Halorhodospira halophila: one gene and its partner. The protein of the gene in region 1 interacts with the protein of each later gene in a pairwise test. Links are inferred from orthologs where the notes say so. Each region holds a gene or a part of one and is shown on either strand. Other genes may lie near its edges. The genes, in order: hflC and ftsH.

Region 1 (5,457 bases):
CACCAGCCCGGTGTGGTAGCGGTAGCCGCGCAGCTCGCCCAGATCCAGGTGCAGCGGCAACTCCGGCTCGCGCCGCGCCAGGCTGTCGGCCACCACACGCAGCTGCTCCAGCGCCTCGGCCACAGCCGGACCGGCCCAGCCGAGCACCGTCTGCGCCCGCTCTAGGACCTCCACGCCGCCGTGCAGCCCGACCAGCGCCGAAAGACGCTCGGCCTGCGCCGTCTCCACGCCGGCCTCGGCGAGCACGACGGCGATCTCGTCGCCGGCCTTGCGCTGCAGGGCATCAAGCAGGGCCTCCTCGGCGGCCGGGCCGAGGCCGAGGTCCTCAAGCAGGGCCTCGAAGATACCCACGTGCCCCACATCCAGATGCAGCTGCTCCACCCCGGCGGCGCGCAGCGTGGCGAGCATCAGCGAGATCACCTCCAGATCGCTCTCCACCCCGGCGTGGCCGTAGAGCTCTGCGCCAAGCTGCACGGCATTGCGGCTGCCGGCGGGCCCTTCGGCCCGCGCCTGCAGGGTGCTGCCGATGTAGCACAGCCGGGTGATGCCCTCGCGGCGCAGCTGATGGGCGTCGATCCGGGCCGCCTGCGGGGTGATGTCGGGGCGCACGCCCAGCGTCCGCCCGGAGAGTTGATCGGTGACCTTGAAGGTCTGCACGTCCAGATCCCGGCCGGTGCCGGTGAGCAGTGCCTCCAGGTACTCAATGAAAGGGGGCATGATCAGCTCATACCCCCAGGAATCGAAGAGATCCAACAGCCGACGGCGCAACGCCTCGGCCTGTGCGGCCTCCGGCGGCAACAGCTCGTCGACGCCGTCCGGCAGCATCCACCGTGCCTTGCGATCCATTAACCTCGCACCCAGTAGAGCAGCAGAACGCCCACCCCCATGGACAGGAGGCCGACGGTCCGCAGGCTTCGATCATCCATCTCGGCGGCCTGCAGGAACACCCGGCGCAGGGCGCCGGGATTCGCTGCAGGGAGGATGCCCTCGATCACCAGCAGGAGGGCGATCGCGGTGAGCAGGTCACCCATCTCCACGGCGATCCCCCCTCTCGGTCAGTCCTGATCGGGGGACCCGAGCTCGCCGTTCATCCCCGGCAGCTGCTCGCCGCCGTCGAAGAAGCGGAAGAACTGCGAGTCCGGCGACAGGACGAACAGATCGTCCTCACCCTGGAAGGACTCGCGATAGGCCCTGAGGCTGCGCTGGAAGGCGAAGAAATCCGGCTCCTGGCTGTAGGCGCTGGCGTAGATCTCCGCCGCGGTGGCATCACCCTCACCACGCAGGGACTCACCGTCCCGGTAGGCCTCGGCGAGGAGCACCGTCCGCTGACGGTCGGCGTCGGCGCGGATGCGCTCGCCGGCCTCCTCACCGCGGGCGCGGATCTCGCGGGCGACCCGCTCACGATCCGCCACCATGCGGTCGAAGATCGAGTCGGTAACGTCCTCGGGCAGATCGATGCGCTTGAGGCGCACATCGAGCACCTCCAGCCCCAGGCTCTGCGCCGCCTCGGCGGTGGTCACGCGCAGGATGTCCATGATCTGCACGCGCTCGCCGGAGATGATGTCCTGCACCGTGCGCTTACCGAACTCGGCACGCAGGGCATCGCGGATGATCTCGCGCAGGCGTTGGTTGGCCCGCTCCGGCTCACCACGGACGGTGGTGTAGTAACGCTCGGCATCATCCACGCGCCACTTCACGAAGGAGTCGACGATCAGGTTCTTCTGCTCCACCGTCAGGAACCGTTCCGGCTCCTCGTCCAGGTTCTGCACCCGGGCGTCGAACTTGCGGACGTTGTTCACGAACGGGGTCTTGAAGTGGAGCCCCGGATCAAAGTCCGACTTGATGATCTCACCAAGCCGGAACTTGAGCGCGACCTCCTTCTCGGAGACGGTGAACACCGAGAAGTAGCCGAGGATCGCGGCCACCACCAGCAGGGGCAACACGACGTTCTTCAGGATTCGCATCAGCGCGTCCCCCTATCACGGAGCGCCTCTCGTGCTCGCTGCGTCGGCGAGATGGCGTCCCGTTCCTGCGGTACATCGATATTGGATTCGCCGGCAAACGCCGTCGTGCCACTCCGGCGATCCATGAGCTTGTCCAGCGGCAGGTACATCAGCGACTGGCTGGACTCGGAGTCGAGCATCACCTTGGGCACGCGCCCGAGGATCTCCTCCATGGTCTCGAGGTAGATCCGCTGACGCATCAGCGACGGTGCGTTGCGGTACTCGGCCACCAGCGCCTCGAAGCGGGCCGCGTCACCCTCGGCCTGGGCGATAACCTGCTCGCGGTAACCGTCTGCTTCCTCGAGAATGCGCGCCGCCTGGCCCTGGGCCCGCGGGATCAGCTCATTGGCGTAGGCCTGGGCCCGGTTGATGGTGCGCTGCTCGTCCTCCCGGGCGCGGATGGCGTCCTCGAAGGCCGGCTGCACCGGCTCGGGGGGCTGGATATCCTGGACCGCCACCTGCACCACTTGCAGCCCGGTGCGGTACTCGTCCATCACCTCCTGGAGCAACCGCCCGGTCTCCTGCGCCACCTCGGTGCGGCCTTCGGTGAGCACATACTGCAGTTCACGCTTGCCGATGATCTCGCGCACGGCACTCTCGGTGACCTGCTTGAGGGTCTGCTCCGGCAAGCGGAAGTTGAACAGGTAGAGGAAAGGATCATTGACCTCGTACTGCGCCGCGATCCGCACATCGACGATGTTCTCGTCGCGGGTGATCATCAGCGCCTCGGCCGGCACGGGACGGGCCCGATTCTGCATCGACTCGTAGCCGACCTCGGCGATGCGCCGCTGGTCGACATTGACCCGCTCGATCTGGCCGATGGGGCGCGGCCAGTGCCAGTGCGGCCCGGGCTCCGTCGTATCGGAGTGGCGACCGAAGGTCAGCTCCACCCCGCGCCAGCCCTGGTCGACGATATAGATGCCGGATAGCATCCAGACCACGAAGGCGCCGAGCGCCAGCAAGCCGATGCCGGTTGCGCCGGGCCCGCGGGAGGGCCCGCTGGGCATGCGCCCGCCGAACAGGCCCTGCAACTGCTCACGCAACTTGCGGAAGACCTCATCCAGATCGGGCGGCCCCCCACTGCCGCCGCCTTTGGGGCCGCTGCCCCAGGGGTCGCGGCTGCCGCCGCCGGGCTCATTCCACGCCATTCGGGACTCCGTATGTGACTAAGACGATCCGCCGTCAGGTCGGTCGAACGGTCAGATTCTAGGGAGCTGCCCCGCCAACCGCAACCGAAGTCAGGTAGGGACAACCTCTCCGCGCGGCAGCCCCTCACGGACATGGAGCCTTTCCAGCTCATGCACGGGGAGCTCCACCTCCAGAGCGAGCTGGCCGTCGTCGGCGCAGTGCTCCTCGATGACACAGCCGAGCCGGAACAGCTGGGCACGCAGGCGCCCCTGATCCGGCCGCAGATGGACACGGCGCCGGGTGCGCTCCGGGCCGAGCCGCTCGGCCACCGCCTCGAGCAGGGCTTCCACCCCCTCACCGGTGGCCGCCGAGATCCGTACGCCGGTCACCAGGCCTTCGTCGTCCTCGATCCGGCCCGGCGCCAGGGCGCAGGTATCCACCTTGTTGTAGACACGCAGCGTGGGCACCGCATCGGCACCGAGTTCCGCGAGGACCGCCTCCACTTGCTCGATCTGGTGCTCGCGCTCCTCGGCCCCGGCGTCGATGACGTGAAGAAGCAGATCCGCGTCGGTGACCTCCTCGAGGGTCGAGCGGAAGGCCGCCACCAGATCGTGGGGCAGCCGGCTGATAAAGCCCACCGTATCCGAAACCACCGCCGCCGAGCCACGGGCCAGCTCCACGCGGCGCCACGAGGGATCGAGTGTCGCGAACAGCCGATCCTCGGCCAGGCGCTGTGAGCCGGTAACGTGATTGAACAGGGTGGACTTGCCGGCGTTGGTATAGCCGACCAGCGAGACCACGGGCAGCTCGCGCTTGCGCCGGGCCTTGCGGCCCTGCTCACGGGTTCGGCGCACCTTGGCCAGGCGCCGTTCGATCTGCTGGATGCGCCCGCCGATGAACCGGCGGTCCATCTCCAGCTGCTTCTCGCCCGGGCCACGCAGGCCGATCCCGCCTTTCTGCCGCTCCAGGTGGGACCAGCCGCGGACCAGGCGACTGGCGACGTGCTTGAGCTGCGCCAGCTCCACCTGGAGCCGGCCCTCGAAGGTTCGCGCCCGCTGCGCGAAGATATCCAGGATCAGCCCGGTGCGATCGAGCACACGGCAGCCCAGGTCGGTCTCCAGGTTGCGCTCCTGAGCCGCCGACAGCGGCTGGTCAACCAGCACCAGCCCGGCGTCCAGTTCGCGCACCCGCTCGGCCAGCTCGGCGACCTTGCCGCGGCCGATGAAGGTCCGCGGATCCGGGGTGTCGCGTCGGTGGCGAAAGCGGCCCACCACCTCGGCGCCGGCGGAGTCACCCAGCGCCTCGAACTCCTCCGCGGCGTCCAGGGCGTCCCCTGGAAGCCGGACGTGCAGCACCACGGCCCGTTCGCCCCCAGAAGGCCGGGCGAACAGATCCGCCGGACCGCTACCCTTGCGCTGATTAGTTATCGCTTGCCTCCTCGCCGACGACCGCCTCGGCGGATGCCTCTTCGCCCTGCTGCGGCAGGCGCACGCGCCGTGCCGGGACGATGGTCGAGATGGCGTGCTTGTACACCATCTGGTTGACGTTGTTGCGCAACAGCACCACGAACTGATCGAAGGACTCGATCTGCCCCTGCAGCTTGATCCCATTGACCAGGTAGATCGAGACCGGAACCTTTTCCTTGCGCAGGGTATTCAGAAAGGGTTCCTGCAATGACTGCCCCTTCGCCATGACGATTCGCCCCCAATGATTGTTGTTGTTATGACCCGCGAACCCCGCCGCAGGGGCGCCACTTGCTCATGGGAAAAGTGTATCACACGCCCCCGAGGGCCCCGGTGACATAGCTGTGAACCCGCGCCTCCAGCCCGTCGCCCGCCGTGAACCGGACTCCGTCGTCCTGCCCGCGCAACCAGGTGATCTGGCGCTTGGCGTACTGACGCGTGGCGCGCAGCCCCCGGCGGATCATCGTGGGGTGGTCGCAGGCGCCTTCCAGGTAATGCCAGACTTGCCTGTATCCGACCGCACGAATCGCCGGGAGTTCCTCGCCCAGATCGCCGCGGCGGTGCAGCGCCACCACCTCGCCCACCAGCCCGGCGGCGAGCATGGCCCGGAAACGGGCCTCGATGCGCCGGTGCAGCCAGGCACGCTCCGGCGGCTCGAGGATGACCTTCAGCGGCGCCTCGTCCAGCCCCGGCAGCCCCGGCTCGCGCTGGACCTCGCTCAGCGGTCGGCCGGTGAGCCGGTAGACCTCCAGCGCCCGCTGGATGCGCTGGCTGTCGTTGGGGTGCAGCCGTGCGGCACTCTCCGGATCCAGGGCCCACAACCGCCGATGCAGCGCCTGCACGCCGTGGGCCGCCTCCTCCGC
Region 2 (15,506 bases), on another replicon or contig:
GGAGACCGCCGATGCGGTCTATATCGAGCCGGTGGAGTGGCAGACGGTCTCGCGGATCATCGAGCGCGAGCAGCCCGATGCGGTCCTGCCGACCATGGGTGGGCAGACGGCGCTCAACTGCGCCCTCGACCTGGTCAAGCACGGCGTGCTGGAGCGCTTCGGTGTTGAGATGATCGGCGCCACCCGTGAGGCGATCGACAAGGCCGAGGAGCGCGAGGCGTTTCGCGCCGCCATGTCGCGGATCGGGCTCGAGTCGCCGCGCGCCGAGATCGCCCGCTCTATGGCCGAGGCCCAGGCGGCGCAGGCACGGATCGGCTTCCCGGTCATCATCCGCCCGTCCTATACCCTGGGCGGCTCCGGCGGCGGCATCGCCTACAACCGGGAGGAGTTTCACGAGATCGTCGAGCGCGGCCTCGACCTCTCCTACACCAACGAGGTGCAGCTCGAGGAGTCGGTCCTCGGCTGGAAGGAGTACGAGATGGAGGTCGTGCGCGATCGCCACGACAACGCCATCATCATCTGCTCCATCGAGAACCTCGATCCCATGGGGGTGCACACCGGTGATTCGGTCACGGTGGCCCCTGCGCAGACCCTCACCGACAAGGAATACCAGCTGATGCGCGACGCATCGCTGGCGGTGCTGCGGGAGATCGGCGTGGAGACCGGCGGCTCCAACGTCCAGTTCGCCATCAACCCGGACAACGGGCGCATGGTGATCATCGAGATGAACCCGCGGGTGTCGCGCTCGTCGGCGCTGGCCTCCAAGGCGACCGGCTTCCCCATCGCCAAGGTGGCGGCCAAGCTGGCGGTCGGCTACACGCTCGACGAACTGCGCAACGAGATCACCGGTGGTGCCACCCCGGCCTCCTTCGAGCCGACGATCGACTACGTCGTCACCAAGATCCCGCGTTTCACGTTTGAGAAATTCCCGCAGGCCGACTGCTACCTGACGACCCAGATGAAGTCCGTGGGCGAGGTCATGGCCATCGGACGGACCTTCCAGGAGTCTTTCCAGAAGGCCCTGCGGGGACTGGAGCAGGATCTGTCCGGGCTCGACGAGCGGCTCGACCACAGTCGCACGGACGTGCGCGATACGGTGCGCCACTCGCTGCGTCAGCCGACCCCGGATCGGGTACTGCACCTGGGGGATGCGTTCCGGGTCGGCTTCACCCTCGATGAGGTCCACGGCATGACGGCCATCGACCCGTGGTTCCTCGCGCAGGTCGAGGAGCTGATCGCCGTGGAGGGGGAGGTCGCCGCCTCGACCCTGGACGACTGTGATGCCGGGGCGCTGCTGCGCCTCAAGCGGCGCGGTTTCTCCGATGCCCGTCTGGCGGCCCTGTGGGGCGTCAAGGAGTCCCAGGTGCGCCAGCGCCGCCGCGATCTGGGCGTGCGGCCGGTGTTCAAGCGGGTGGACTCCTGCGCCGCCGAGTTCCCCACCGCCACCGCCTACCTCTACTCCACCTACGAGGAGGAGTGCGAGGCAGAGCCGAGCGGACGCAAGAAGATCATGGTTCTCGGCGGCGGGCCGAACCGTATCGGGCAGGGGATCGAGTTCGACTATTGCTGCGTCCACGCCTCGCTGGCCCTTCGCGATGACGGCTACGAGACCATCATGGTCAACTGCAACCCCGAGACCGTCTCCACCGACTACGACACCTCGGATCGGCTTTACTTCGAGCCGTTGACCCTGGAGGACGTGCTGGAGGTGGTCGAGACGGAGCAGCCGGACGGGGTGATCGTCCAGTACGGCGGGCAGACGCCGCTGAAGCTCGCCCGCGAACTCGAGGCCGCCGGGACGCCGATCATCGGTACGACCCCGGACTCCATCGATCTGGCCGAGGACCGGGAGCGCTTCCAGGACATGATCGGCCGCATCGATCTGATGCAGCCGCCGAACCGCACCGCCCGCACGGAGACCGAGGCCCTGCAGCTGGCTGCCGAGATCGGTTATCCGCTGGTGGTGCGCCCCTCGTACGTCCTTGGTGGTCGGGCGATGGAGATCGTCTACGAGGAGAGCGAGCTGCGCCAGTACATGAACGAGGCCGTGCGGGTTTCGCACAACTCGCCGGTGCTGCTTGACCGCTTCCTCGACGATGCCGTGGAGGTCGACGTGGACGCCGTCAGCGACGGCGATCAGGTGGTGATTGGCGGCATCATGCAGCATATCGAGCAGGCCGGCGTCCACTCCGGCGACTCCGCCTGCTCTATCCCGCCCTACACGCTGGGGCAGGATGTGCAGGATCGGATCCGCGAGCAGGTGCGCCTGCTCTCCCGGGAGCTCGGGGTGGTCGGGCTGATGAACGTGCAGTTCGCCATCCAGGGGCAGCGCATCTTCCTACTGGAGGTCAACCCGCGCGCCTCGCGGACCGTGCCCTACGTCGCCAAGGCGTGTGGCGTGCCGCTGGCCAAGGTGGCCGCCCGCTGCATGGCCGGCCGCACCCTGGCGGAGCAGGGGGTGGTGAACGAGGTCATCCCTAACTACTATTCCGTAAAAGAGGCGGTCTTCCCGTTCCTCAAGTTCCCCGGTGTTGATCCCATCCTCGGTCCGGAGATGAAGTCTACCGGCGAAGTGATGGGTATTGGCGCCTGTTTCGGGGAGGCCTACGCGAAGGCTCAGCTGGCTGCGGGGGTGACCCTGCCGCGGGGCGGCTGTGCCTTTGTCAGTGTGCGTGAGGTGGACAAGGAGGCAGCGGTCGAGGTGGCGCGGGACCTGGTTCGGCGCGGCTTTCGCTTGATCGCCACCCATGGCACCGCGGCCGCCCTCGAGGAGGCGGGCCTGGAGGTGCGCCGGATCAACAAGGTCATCGAGGGTCGGCCGCATGTCGTGGACGCCATCAAGAACGACGAGATCGATCTGATCGTGAATACCACCGAGGGGCGGCAGGCCATTGCCGACTCCTACTCGATCCGCCGCGAGGCGCTGCAGCGCAAGGTCTGCTACACGACGACCATCGCGGGTGCCCGGGCCACGTGCCTGGCACTGGATCACATGAAGGACTGGGAGGCCCGCCCCCTTCACGCCCTGCACAGGGAGATGACGGGATGAGCAAGATACCGTTGACGGTTCGTGGCGCAGAGAAGCTGCGTGAGGAGCTTCAGCGGCTCAAGCACGAGGATCGCCCGCGGGTCATCCAGGCGATTGCCGAGGCGAGGGAACACGGCGACCTAAAAGAGAACGCCGAGTATCACGCCGCGCGCGAGCAGCAGAGTTTTATTGAGGGCCGTATCCAGGAGATCGAGGGCAAACTGTCCAACGCCCAGATCATTGACCCGGCGACGGTGCAGGCGGCCCCGAAGATCGTCTTCGGGGCGACCGTGGCGCTCGAGGACACCGACACCGAGGAGACGGTCAGCTATCAGATCGTTGGCGAGGACGAGGCGGACATCAAGCAGCACCTCATCTCGGTCAACTCGCCCATCGCCCGCGCGCTGATCGGCAAGGAGGAGGGTGACGAGGCCGTGGTGCAGGCCCCGGGCGGTGAGCGGACCTATGAGATCGTCGAGGTCCGCTATGAGTAGGTGCGGGCAGCTTGCCCGCAGCGGCCCGGCGGTGGAGGTGCGGTGCTGATCCGCGCGGCCGAGCGGGTGGCGCTGACGATGCTGGCCGGCGCGCTGTGGAGCGTCGGCTACATCGTCTCGCCATTGCTGTTTCGCACGCTGGAGGACACCGCCCAGGCGGCGGCGTTGGTCGGCGAGATCACCGGCCTGGTGGCTTGGATCGCCCTGGTGTGTGCCGCGCTGCTGATACCGACACAGTTGCGCCACCGGATCCGTCCGCTGGCGGCCCACTGGCGGCTGTGGCTGCTGGTGCTGTTGGCGGTCGTGCTGGCGGTGGGAGAGTTCTGGGTGCGGCCACCGATGGCGGTTTTAACTGAGCAGGCCGGTGAAGTCGGGTACCTCTCGGCCCTGCGTGCCGCCGAAAGCCTCTACTTCGTGGCCAGTGCCATTGCGCTGGTCCTGGTACTCGGCGGGATCGAACCGCGGCTGGCGGCAGGTGACGGTGATGCCGTCGACACCGCGGAACAGGGACGCTGAGCGTCTGCCGCGCGGGAGCTCAGATCAGGACTTGGCTCTTCTCCGGGTTCTCTCGATAGAGCAGGACGATCCGCCCGATGGTCTGGACCACGATCGCCCCGGTCTGTTCGGCAATCTCCTCGGTCATGGCCTGGCGCTCCTCCTTGCTGGCGCCGGCGAGCTTCACCTTGATCAGCTCGTGGTCGTCCAGGGCACGCTCAATCTCCTCCAGGACCCCCTCGCTGAGGCCGGCGGCCCCGGTCAGGACGACGGGCTTGAGGGCGTGGCCGAGCCGGCGGAGTTGCTTGAGTTGATCCGGATCTAGATGCATGGAGGTGTTTGGTGCCTGGTGACGATAAAGCAAGAAGGCTATCACGCCGTGGCGTGGTCCGGGCAAGCGGCGGGCCGCTGCGCGAGGTCAAGATCGAGCTGGGTGTGGTGGTGCTGGTGATCATCTCGGCGTACTTCCTGACGCTGGGTCTCGATCTCGCCGCCTGGCAGGAGGCGCTCGGCGTGCTGGTGGTCGCCAGCCTGGGTGCCGGCTGGGTCGTGCTGCGCGCACGTGCCGTGGCGCGCCGCCGCGTGGCGGAAGGGGGCGGGCATGGCGGCCTGTAGGCGGCGGCGCAGCGGCTGCAACTCCCGGGCCCGGCGGAGCCGGCACGAAAGCGATCCGTTCGTCCGCCGTGCCCGTGCTGAGGGGTGGCGCTCGCGGGCAGCACTTAAGCTCGAGGCGATCGACCAGCGCGACGGGCTCCTGCGCCCCGGTCAGGTGGTTGTTGACCTGGGCGCCGCACCCGGTGGGTGGTCGCAGCTGGCGGCGCCGAAGGTGGGCGCGTCGGGGTTGGTCGTCGCCATCGACCTGCTGGAGATGGAACCCCTGCCCGGGGTTACGTTCGTCCACGCCGACTTTTCCACCGACGACGGGCTGCGCGCCGTGGAGACCGCGCTGGGCGGGCGCCCGGTGGATGTGGTGCTCTCCGACATGGCGCCGAATCTGACCGGGCACAGCGCGGTGGATCAGCCGGCGGCGATGGGGCTGGCGGAACTCGCCGCCGACTTTGCCGGTCAATTCTTGCATAAGGATGGTGACTTCCTCGTCAAGGTCTTCCACGGCGAGGGGTTCGACACGTTCCGCGGCGAGCTGACACGGCGCTTCTCCCGCGTCCTCTCTCGCAAACCGGACGCCTCCAGGTCGGGCAGTCGGGAGGTCTACCTTCTGGCTCGCGGTCCGACGGTATAGTAAGGTGCCTATCAGGTGCCGCATTCAGGCAGATTGAGGTGACGCCGTGAGCGACATGGCCAAGAATCTGATCCTTTGGGTCATCATCGCCGTCGTGCTGATGTCCGTATTCAGCAACTTCCAGGAGCAGTCGGCGGATGTGACCGAGAAGGTCCCCTACTCCGAGTTCCTCAACGAGGTCGAGCGCGGCAATATCCGCGAGGTGCTGATCCGGGGCGAGGAGATCACCATCCAGCACGCCGACGGCAACGAGTACCTGACCTTCAACCCCGAGGTGGACAACCGGGCGCTGATCGGCGAACTGCTCGAGCACGGCGTCACCATCGATGCGGAGCGGGCTGAGGAAGACAGCATGCTCCTGCAGATCCTCATCTCGTGGACGCCCTTCCTGCTGCTGATCGCCGTGTGGATCTACTTCATGCGCCAGATGCAGGGAGGCGGTGGCGGCCGCGGGGCGATGTCCTTCGGCAAGAGCAAGGCCAAGATGATGACCGAGGAGCAGAGCAAGCACAGCTTCTCGGACGTGGCCGGCTGCGACGAGGCCAAGGAGGACGTCAAGGAGCTTGTGGACTTCCTGCGCGACCCAAGCAAGTTCCAGAAGCTCGGCGGGACCATCCCGCGCGGCGTGCTCATGGTCGGGCCGCCGGGAACCGGCAAGACCCTGCTCGCCAAGGCCATCGCCGGCGAGGCGCGGGTGCCGTTCTTCTCCATCTCCGGGTCGGACTTCGTCGAGATGTTCGTCGGCGTCGGCGCCTCCCGGGTGCGGGACATGTTCCAGCAGGCCAAGAAGCAGGCGCCGTGCATCATCTTCATCGATGAGCTGGACGCCGTCGGCCGTCAACGCGGCGCCGGGCTCGGTGGTGGTCACGACGAGCGCGAGCAGACGCTAAATCAGATGCTCGTCGAGATGGACGGTTTCGAGGGCAGCGAGGGCATCATCGTCATCGCCGCCACCAACCGGCCGGACGTGCTCGACCCGGCACTGCTGCGCCCCGGCCGCTTCGACCGCCAGGTGGTGGTGCCGCTGCCGGATGTGCGCGGACGCGAGCAGATCCTGAACGTGCACATGCGCAAGGTGCCCATGGCCGACGACGTCCGGCCCGAGATCATCGCCCGCGGAACGCCGGGCTTCTCCGGGGCCGATCTGCAGAACTTGGTCAACGAGGCGGCGCTGTTCGCAGCGCGGGCCAACAAGGAGGCCGTCGATCAGACGGACTTCGAGCAGGCCAAGGACAAGATCATGATGGGCTCCGAGCGCAAGTCCATGGTGATGAAGGAAGACGAGAAGAAGCTCACGGCCTACCACGAGGCTGGGCACGCCATCGTCGGCCTGCGCACCCCGGAGCATGATCCGGTCCATAAGGTGACGATCATCCCACGCGGTCGTGCGTTGGGCGTGACCATGTTCCTCCCGGAAGAGGATCGGTACAGCTACACCAAGCAGCGCCTGGACAGCATGATTGCCAGCCTCTTTGGCGGCCGGATCGCCGAGGAGCTGATCTTTGGCAACGACCGGGTCACCACCGGTGCCCAGAACGACATCCAGCGGGCCACCGAGATTGCCCGCAACATGGTCACCAAGTGGGGGCTCTCGGCGCGGCTTGGCCCGCTTGCCTACGGCGAAGAGGAGGGCGAAGTCTTCCTCGGCCGCTCGATGGCGCAGCAGAAGGAGGTCTCGGACGAGACGCAGCACGCCATCGACGAGGAGGTCCGGGCGGTGATCGACAGCAACTACACCGCCGCGGAGAAGATCCTCCAGGAGAACCTGGAAAAGCTCCATATCATGGCCGATGCCCTGATGAAGTACGAGACCATCGACCGCGACCAGATCGATGACATCATGCAGGGCAAGGAGCCCCGGCCGCCCAAGGGGTGGCAGGATCGCGATCAGGGCGGTGGCTCCACCGACGAGGGCGAGACGGTCGGGGTTGACGACCAGGCCGAAACGGATGGCAAGGACGACGGCCGCGAGGGACCCATCGGCGGACCCGTAGGCGAACACTGATGGTGGCGTTGTCCGACGGGGCGGTTCTCCATTGCGGGGGCCGCCCCCTCTCGTTAGATCGGCCGCGGGTTATGGGCGTGCTCAACGTGACCCCGGACTCCTTTTCGGACGGGGGCCACTTCCTCGACCTGGAGCAGGCGCGCGCCCATGCCCGGCGGATGGTGGCCGAGGGCGCCGACCTGATCGATGTCGGAGGCGAGTCGAGCCGCCCCGGTGCGCCGCCGGTGCCGCTGGAGCAGGAGCTTGAGCGAGTGGTCCCGGTCGTCGAGGCCCTGGCCCGCGAGGTCGATTGCCCGATCTCCGTGGACACCTACAAGCCCGAGGTGGCCCGCGAGGCGGTAGCCGCCGGGGCGGGTTTGATCAACGACATCCGTGCGCTGCAGGAGCCGGGGGCCGCGGAGGCAGCCGCCGGGCTGGGCGTCCCAGTGTGTCTGATGCACATGCAGGGTCAGCCCCGGACCATGCAGGATGCGCCGAGCTACAATGACGTGGTGACCGAGGTGGCCGAATGCTTGGCGGAACGGATGGCCGCCGCCGAGGAGGCCGGGCTGCCACGCGAGCGCATGCTGCTCGATCCGGGGTTCGGTTTCGGTAAGACGCTGGAGCACAACTACCAGCTGCTCCGGCACCTGGATCGGATCGTGGCGCTCGGACCACCGGTGCTCGTCGGCATGTCGCGCAAGTCCATGATCGGCAAACTGCTGGATCGCCCGGTGGAGGAGCGGTTGCCAGGCAGCCTGGCGGCGGCGGCCGTCGCCGTGTACCAGGGGGCACGGATCATTCGTGCCCACGATGTTGGGGCGACCGCCGACGCGGTGCGGGTGGCAGCGACGGCCGCGAGCGCCTAGGCAAGTGCACTGAAAGGGAACACGGACTTGGCCGAGCAGAGAATCTATTTCGGAACCGATGGCATCCGCGGGCGGGTCGGCGAGGCGCCGATCACCCCGGACTTCGTCCTCAGGCTGGGCTGGGCGGCTGGCCGTGTCCTCGTCGGCGAGGGGCAGCGCAAGGTGGTCATCGGCAAGGACACCCGGCTGTCCGGGTACATGTTCGAGTCCGCCCTCGAGGCCGGTTTCGCGGCCGCCGGCGTGCACAGTCTGATGCTCGGGCCCATGCCGACCCCGGCCATTGCCTACCTGACGCGGACCCTCCATGCCCGGGCCGGTGTCGTCATCAGCGCCTCGCACAACCCGCATTACGATAACGGGATCAAGTTCTTCGGCCCGGATGGCTACAAGCTCGACGACGCCACCGAAGAGGCCATCGAGCGACTGCTCCAGGACGGGCCGCCGCAGATGGTCCCCTGCCAGGAGCTGGGCCGCGCGACCCGTATCAACGACGCGGTCGGGCGGTACATCGAGTTCTGCAAGGGCTCTGTGGGTCGGCGCATCGACCTGCGCGGTCTCCGGGTCGTGGTTGACTGCGCCCACGGTGCCACCTACCAGGCGGCACCGGCGGTGCTCCGCGAGCTGGGTGCCGAGGTGGTGCTCATCGGCCACGAGCCGGACGGGCTGAACATCAATGTCGATCACGGCTCCCAGCACCCGGAGCGTCTGTGCCGGCGGGTGGTGGACGAGTCCGCGGATGTCGGTGTGGCGTTCGACGGCGACGGCGACCGGGTGATCATGGCCGACCGGTCCGGCCGCCTGATCGATGGCGATGGTCTGCTCTATATCATCGCTACGGCCCGGGTGGCCCGTGGTCAGGCGTGCGGACCGGTGGTCGGCACCCAAATGACCAACCTCGGCCTGGAGGTGGCGCTGCAGGAGCTGGGGCTTCCCCTGGAGCGGACCCGGGTGGGCGACCGTTATGTCCTCGAGCGGCTGCTGCAGGTCGGCGGTGTGCTGGGCGGTGAGTCCTCCGGTCATATCATCTGCCTGGATCGGACCACCACCGGCGACGGGCTGATCTCGGCGCTGCAGGTGCTCGAGGCCATGGTGACCACCGGCCGGCCGCTGGATGAGCTGGTCGCCGGGATGCAGTACTATCCACAGCGTCTGGTCAATGTGCCGATCGAGCGTGGCGTGGACGTACTCGGGTTGCCGGCGGTCAACGAAGCGGTCAGCGAGGCCGAGCAAGAGCTCGGCGAACGGGGGCGGGTGTTGTTGCGTCCGTCGGGGACAGAGCCGCTGCTGCGGGTGATGGTCGAGGGCGCCGACGGGGCGCAGGTGGATCGCCTGGTCGAGTCGCTGGCGGAGACCGTGGCCAGCGCGGCCCGGGGTGCGGCCACCGACCCGATTTGATTTCAGTCGCTTGTGTAGATAGGCTTCGTCAGCTTCACAGGAATCCATAGACAGGGTTGGGTCTAGGCATGCGGCGCAAGATCATTGCTGGTAACTGGAAGATGAACGGCGACCAGGATCTGGTCCGCCGCGTTGCGGAGCACGCTGCCGACAGCGGTGGCGATGCCGAGCTGGCGGTCTGCCCGCCGTATCCCTTGCTCGCGGCGGCCGCATCGCAGCTGCCATTCGGTGTGGCGCTGGGTGCGCAGGACGTCAGCGAGTACGAGTCGGGCGCCTACACCGGCGAAGTGTCGGCGGGCATGCTGCTCGAGGCGGGGTGCCGTTACGTGATCGTCGGGCACTCGGAGCGTCGGACGCTCTACGGCGAGGACAACGGCCGGGTGGCCGGCAAGTTCGTGGCGGCGCGCAATGCCGGGCTGACCCCGATCCTGTGCGTTGGCGAGACCCTGGCCGAGCGAGATGCCGAGCGCACCGAGACTGTGGTAGGTGAACAGCTCGACGCTGCCATCGACGCCGTGGACGGGGCGGCCTTCCAGGGGGCGGTCATCGCCTATGAGCCGGTCTGGGCCATTGGGACCGGGCGGACCGCAACCCCGGAACAGGCGCAGGCGGTGCACGCTTTCATCCGTCAGCGCGTTGCGGAGCGCGATGGCAATGAGGTGGCCGACCAGCTGCGCATCCTCTACGGGGGCAGCATGAAGGCGGACAATGCCGCCGAGCTCCTGGCCCAGCCGGATATCGACGGCGGTCTGATCGGTGGCGCGTCGCTGGATCCCGACAGCTTCCTTTCGATTTACAACGCAGCCGCGGAGGGCTGAGGTAGACCCATGTTTGAAGCGTTGCTTGCCGTCCATATCGTCATCGCCGTTGCCCTGGTGGTGCTGGTCCTGCTGAACCAGGGGAAGGGCGCTGACATGGGAGCCGCCTTCGGCAGCGGTGCCTCGAGCACCGTCTTCGGCTCGCGCGGCGCAGCGACCTTCATGACCAAGCTGATTGCGACCCTGGGTACGACCTTCTTCCTGACCAGCCTGGGGCTGGCGGTGATCGCCTCGCAGGGGATCGGCGGCGGCGCTTCGGTGATTGGCGACGACGACGTGCTCGAGAGCGAGGAAGAGACGGAAGAGGAGGATCCGGAGGCGCCGGCGGCTCCGGACATGCCGGCGGAGCAGGAGGCCCCCGCGCCTGAGGCGCCGGGTCAGCCGGTGGAGCCGGACGCGCCTGCGGAAGAGGGTGAAGCGGAGTAGCCCCTTTTCCGCGATTGCGGGATTGAATCGCGGGATCAGGGTTGCTATCATGCGTCCCGCGTTGGGGCAGAGTAAACGCCCAACCGCAACTGTCTACGTGCCGAAGTGGTGGAACTGGTAGACACGCCGTCTTGAGGGGGCGGTGGCGAAAGCCGTGCCGGTTCGAGTCCGGCCTTCGGCACCATCTATATCTCTCCTTCCTCAGCGCGCACTCGCGCGATATCCCGCACCCTGATCGTCCCTGTCTGGTCACGCCGGTTGGCGGGATTGATTTCCCGCAACCGTCACGATCGTTTGTCGGCACGATAACGTCTTTAAAATCAGGAAGTTAAAAAAGCCGCTGAGTTGACACGGAGAGAGACCGCTCCGTAAACTCCAGCGATGTTCGACACGGGGGCGGGGCACCGGTCCCGTGTTCTCACCAGCGGAGCGGCGAACGATGCTAGAGAATTACCTCCCGGTTCTGCTCTTCATTGTCGTCGGGCTCGTCTTCGGCGTCCTGCCTCTGGCTGCCGGGTTCGTGCTCGGTCCTCGGCGTGAAGATCCGGAAAAGCAGTCGCCTTACGAGTGCGGCTTCGAGGCCTTCGAGGATTCGCGCATGAAGTTCGACGTGCGCTATTACCTCGTCGCCATTCTGTTCATCCTCTTCGATCTCGAGATCGCCTTCCTCTTCCCTTGGGCAGTTGTGTTGGACGACATTGGGCTGTTCGGCATCTTGGCCATGGGCCTATTTGTCGGGCTTCTCGTGATCGGTTTGCTCTACGAGTGGCGTAAAGGGGCGCTGGAATGGGAGTAGAAGGCATCCTGGAGCGGGGGTACGTGACGACCTCCGCGGATAAGCTGATCAACTGGGCGCGGACCGGCTCCCTGTGGCCCATGACCTTCGGCCTGGCCTGCTGTGCCGTCGAGATGATGCACACCGCCGCGGGGCGCTACGACATGGACCGCAACGGTCTGATCTTCCGGCCCAGCCCGCGGCAGTCTGATGTGATGATTGTCGCCGGCACGCTCTGCAACAAGATGGCCCCGGCGCTGCGCAAGGTCTACGACCAGATGCCGGAGCCGAAGTGGGTGATCTCCATGGGGTCGTGTGCCAACGGCGGGGGGTACTACCACTACTCCTACTCGGTGACGCGCGGCTGCGACCGCATCGTCCCCGTGGACATCTACGTCCCCGGTTGTCCACCCACGGCCGAGGCCCTGTACTACGGCATCCTGCAGCTGCAGAACAAGATCCGCCGGACCAATACCATCGCACGTTGAGGGAGAGTCATGGCTGAGCCCGAGAGCCTGTTGGAGCAGCTCCGCGGCCATTTCGGTGGTCGTTTGACCGATTGCTGGCTCGAGCGCGGCGAGGTGACGCTGGAGGTCCGGCCCGCCGAGTTGGTTGCGGTGATGACCGAGCTGCGTGATGCCGCCGATTGGCGTTTCGAGCAGCTGTCCGATGTCGCCGGGGTCGACTACGCCGCCTACGGCCAGGATGAGTGGATCACCGAGTCGGCGACCGGGACAGGCTTCAGCCGCGGGGTGACCGAGCCGGGGTTTGGGCGTCTGGGCCTGACCGGCATCTACGGGGTGCAGTCGATCGAGGAGCGGACCGGCCGGCGTTTCGCGGCGGTCTATCAGCTGCTGTCGTTGACGCACAATCAGCGCCTTCGCGTGCGCTGCTTCGCCGAGGATGACGACCTGCCGGTATTGCCCTCTGTGTCGGGCCTCTGGCCGTCCGCCAATTGGGCCGAAAGGGAGGCTTTCGACCTGTACGGTATCGTTTTCGAAGGCCACCCGGATCTGCGCCGGATCCTCACCGATTACGGTTTTGTCGGGCACCCCTTCCGCAAGGACTTCCCGCTGATCGGCAACGTAGAGCCGCGCTACGACCCCGAGAAGGGGCGTGTCGTCTACGGGCCGGTGGAGATCGAGCCGCGGGTGCTCGTGCCGCGGGTGATCCGCGAAGACAACCGTTACGCCGCACCGCACAAGGCGGAAGGCACGGAGGGACAAGCCGATGGCTGAGTTCCAGAGCTATACCCTGAACTTCGGCCCGCAGCACCCGGCGGCGCACGGGGTGCTGCGCCTGGTGCTGGAGATGGAGGGGGAAACGGTGCGCCGCGCCGACCCCCACATCGGTCTGCTGCACCGGGCGACGGAGAAGCTGGCCGAATCCAAGCCGTACAATCAGTCCATCGGCTACATGGACCGGCTCGACTACGTCTCGATGATGTGCAACGAGCACGGCTATGTGCGCGCGATCGAGAAACTGCTCGGTATCGAGCCGCCGCTGCGGGCGCAGTATATCCGCACGATGATGGACGAGGTCACCCGCATCTTGAACCACCTGATGTGGCTCGGCGGGCACGGGCTCGACGTCGGCGCCATGACCGCGTTCCTGTATACCTTCCGCGAGCGCGAGGATCTCATGGATGTCTACGAGGCGGTCTCGGGCGCGCGGATGCACGCGACCTACTACCGCCCGGGCGGGGTGCACCGCGACCTGCCCGACCAGATGCCCAAATACGAGCCCTCGCCCTACCGCAGCGAGAAGGAGTTGCGTGAGATGAACCGCGCCCGCGAGGGCTCGGTGCTCGACTTTCTCGACGACTTTTGCGAGCGCTTCCCCGCCTGCGTGGACGAGTACGAGACGCTGCTGACCGAGAACCGGATCTGGAAGCAGCGACTGGTGGACATCTGCCCGGTCTCCGCCGAGCGTGCCGTGGAACTCGGCTTTACCGGTCCGCTGCTGCGCGGCTCCGGAGTGGCCTGGGACCTGCGCAAGAAACAGCCTTACGCCGCCTACGACCGGGTCGACTTCGACATCCCGGTCGGCGTCAACGGTGACTCCTACGACCGCTACTTGGTGCGTGTCGAGGAGATGCGCCAGTCGGTGCGCATTATCAAGCAGTGCGTGGACTGGCTGCGCGACAACCCGGGCCCGGTGCGGGTCGACGATCCGAAGGTGACCCCCCCGACCCGGGAAGAGATGAAAGACGACATGGAGTCGCTCATCCACCACTTCAAGCTCTTCACCGAGGGGTACTGCACGCCGCCCGGCGAGGTTTACGCCGCGGTAGAGGCGCCCAAGGGCGAGTTTGGCGTCTACCTGATCTCGGACGGCGCCAACAAGCCGTACCGCTTAAAGGTCCGGCCGCCGTGCTACTACCACCTGGCGGCTACTGACGAGATGATCCGCGGCTACATGCTGGCGGACGTGGTGACCCTGATCGGCTCGCTGGATGTGGTGTTCGGGGAGGTGGATCGGTGACGGAGCAGACGGTGGCAGCAGAGACCCTGAGCGCGGACCAGTGCCGGCGTATCGACCACTGGCTGGCTAAGTATCCCGATGACGAGCAGGGGCGGGCGTCGGCGATCATCCCGGCGCTGCACATCCTGCAGGATGATAACGGCGGCTGGCTGGAGCGGCGTCACGTGGCGGCGGCCGCAGACTACATCGGCATGCCCCGGGCCAGCGCCTTCGAGGTGGCGACCTTCTACTCCATGTTTCACCTCGATGAGCCGGTGGGCCGGCACAAGGTCAATATCTGCACCAATATTTCGTGCTGTCTCAACGGCGCCGATGAGCTGGTGGCCTACGCCGAGGAGAAGCTCGGGATCCGGCTCGGCGAGACGACGCCGGACGGACGCATCACGCTGGTGCGCGAGGAGGAGTGCCTGGCCGCCTGCACGCGGGCGCCGATGATGGTCGTCGACGGGCACTACTACACCCATCTGACCCGCGAGCGGATCGACGAGATCCTCGACGGGCTGAGCTGAGCCGCAGGGCGCGGAGGGGTCATGGTCAACCAAGTTTGTTATACGACCCTGGGCTATGACGAGCCGTGGAGCCTGGAGACCTACCGCAAGGTGGGTGGCTACAAGGCCCTCGAGCGCGTGCTGCGCACGCCCATGTCGCCCCAGGAGGTCATCGACGAGGTCAAGCAGAGCGCCCTGCGCGGTCGGGGCGGTGCCGGCTTCCCGCCGGGGATCAAGTGGGGGTTCATGCCCCGCGACAGTGCCGGGCAGAAGTACCTGATCTGCAACTCGGATGAGTCCGAACCGGGAACCTGCAAGGATCACGACATCCTGCGTTTCAACCCGCATGCGGTGGTCGAGGGGATGATCATCGCCGGCTACGCCATGGGCGCGAGCGTCGGCTACAACTACCTGCGCGGCGAATTCCATCACGAGCCGTTCGAGCGTATGGAGCAGGCGGTGGCCGAGGCCCACCAGGCCGGCTACCTGGGGCAGAACATCCTCGACTCGGGCTTCGATTTTCAGCTCCACAACCACTACGGTGCCGGCGCCTATATCTGCGGCGAAGAGTCGGCACTCATGGAGTCGCTCGAGGGCAAGAAGGGCCAGCCCCGATACAAGCCGCCTTTCCCGGCGCAGGTCGGCATCTACGGCAAGCCGACGACCATCAACAACACCGAGACCCTCGCCTCGGTGCCTGCGGTCATCCGCAATGGCGCCGACTGGTTCCTCAACCTCGGTAGGCCGAACAACGGCGGCGAGAAGATCTTCTCCGTCTCCGGTCACGTCGAGCGCCCCGGCAACTACGAGATCCCGATGGGCATCCCCTTCCGCGAGCTACTGGAGATGGCCGGCGGTGTGCGTGGTGGTCGCCGGCTCAAGGCGGTGATCCCCGGCGGCAGCTCGACGCCGGTGGTCCCCGGCGAGACCATGCTCGAGACCGACATGGACTACGACAGCATTGCTGCAGCCGGCTCCATGCTCGGCTCCGGGGCCGTGGTGGTGATGGA

Evidence for each region.
Region 2: the proteins of hflC (region 1) and ftsH interact in binary tests that used the Escherichia coli proteins (3 or more experiments, as listed by UniProt). The link is inferred for Halorhodospira halophila from one-to-one orthologs.

Annotation. Positions count from the first base shown.
Region 1 is NZ_NHSN01000011.1:34,199-39,655, forward strand. What follows is about bases 11-3,009. They hold hflC (protease modulator HflC), read right to left. Parts: upstream 1,965-3,009; coding sequence 1,056-1,964; downstream 11-1,055. Other genes in these bases: CCR79_RS03745 (ATP phosphoribosyltransferase regulatory subunit), read right to left, coding at 11-846; CCR79_RS03750 (DUF2065 domain-containing protein), read right to left, coding at 846-1,031; hflK (FtsH protease activity modulator HflK), read right to left, coding at 1,964-3,009. In the rest of the region: more of CCR79_RS03745, read right to left, coding at 1-10; more of hflK, read right to left, coding at 3,010-3,151; ribosome rescue GTPase HflX, read right to left, coding at 3,242-4,522; RNA chaperone Hfq, read right to left, coding at 4,551-4,823; tRNA (adenosine(37)-N6)-dimethylallyltransferase MiaA, read right to left, coding at 4,906-5,457.
Region 2 is NZ_NHSN01000025.1:37,539-53,044, reverse strand. Bases 4,903-7,782 are described here. They hold ftsH (ATP-dependent zinc metalloprotease FtsH), read left to right. Parts: upstream 4,903-5,303; coding sequence 5,304-7,262; downstream 7,263-7,782. Other genes in these bases: folP (dihydropteroate synthase), read left to right, coding at 7,262-7,782; CCR79_RS09545 (RlmE family RNA methyltransferase), read left to right, coding at 4,903-5,257. Also shown: carB (carbamoyl-phosphate synthase large subunit), read left to right, coding at 1-3,049; transcription elongation factor GreA, read left to right, coding at 3,046-3,522; CCR79_RS09560 (DUF4149 domain-containing protein), read left to right, coding at 3,565-4,038; ribosome assembly RNA-binding protein YhbY, read right to left, coding at 4,058-4,348; CCR79_RS09550 (hypothetical protein), read left to right, coding at 4,360-4,632; more of CCR79_RS09545, read left to right, coding at 4,619-4,902; more of folP, read left to right, coding at 7,783-8,110; glmM (phosphoglucosamine mutase), read left to right, coding at 8,138-9,505; tpiA (triose-phosphate isomerase), read left to right, coding at 9,574-10,323; preprotein translocase subunit SecG, read left to right, coding at 10,333-10,749; CCR79_RS09510 (NADH-quinone oxidoreductase subunit A), read left to right, coding at 11,189-11,545; CCR79_RS09505 (NuoB/complex I 20 kDa subunit family protein), read left to right, coding at 11,536-12,012; CCR79_RS09500 (NADH-quinone oxidoreductase subunit C), read left to right, coding at 12,022-12,762; CCR79_RS09495 (NADH-quinone oxidoreductase subunit D), read left to right, coding at 12,755-14,008; NADH-quinone oxidoreductase subunit NuoE, read left to right, coding at 14,005-14,517; NADH-quinone oxidoreductase subunit NuoF, read left to right, coding at 14,539-15,506. UniProt on the Escherichia coli protein: Acts as a processive, ATP-dependent zinc metallopeptidase for both cytoplasmic and membrane proteins. Plays a role in the quality control of integral membrane proteins.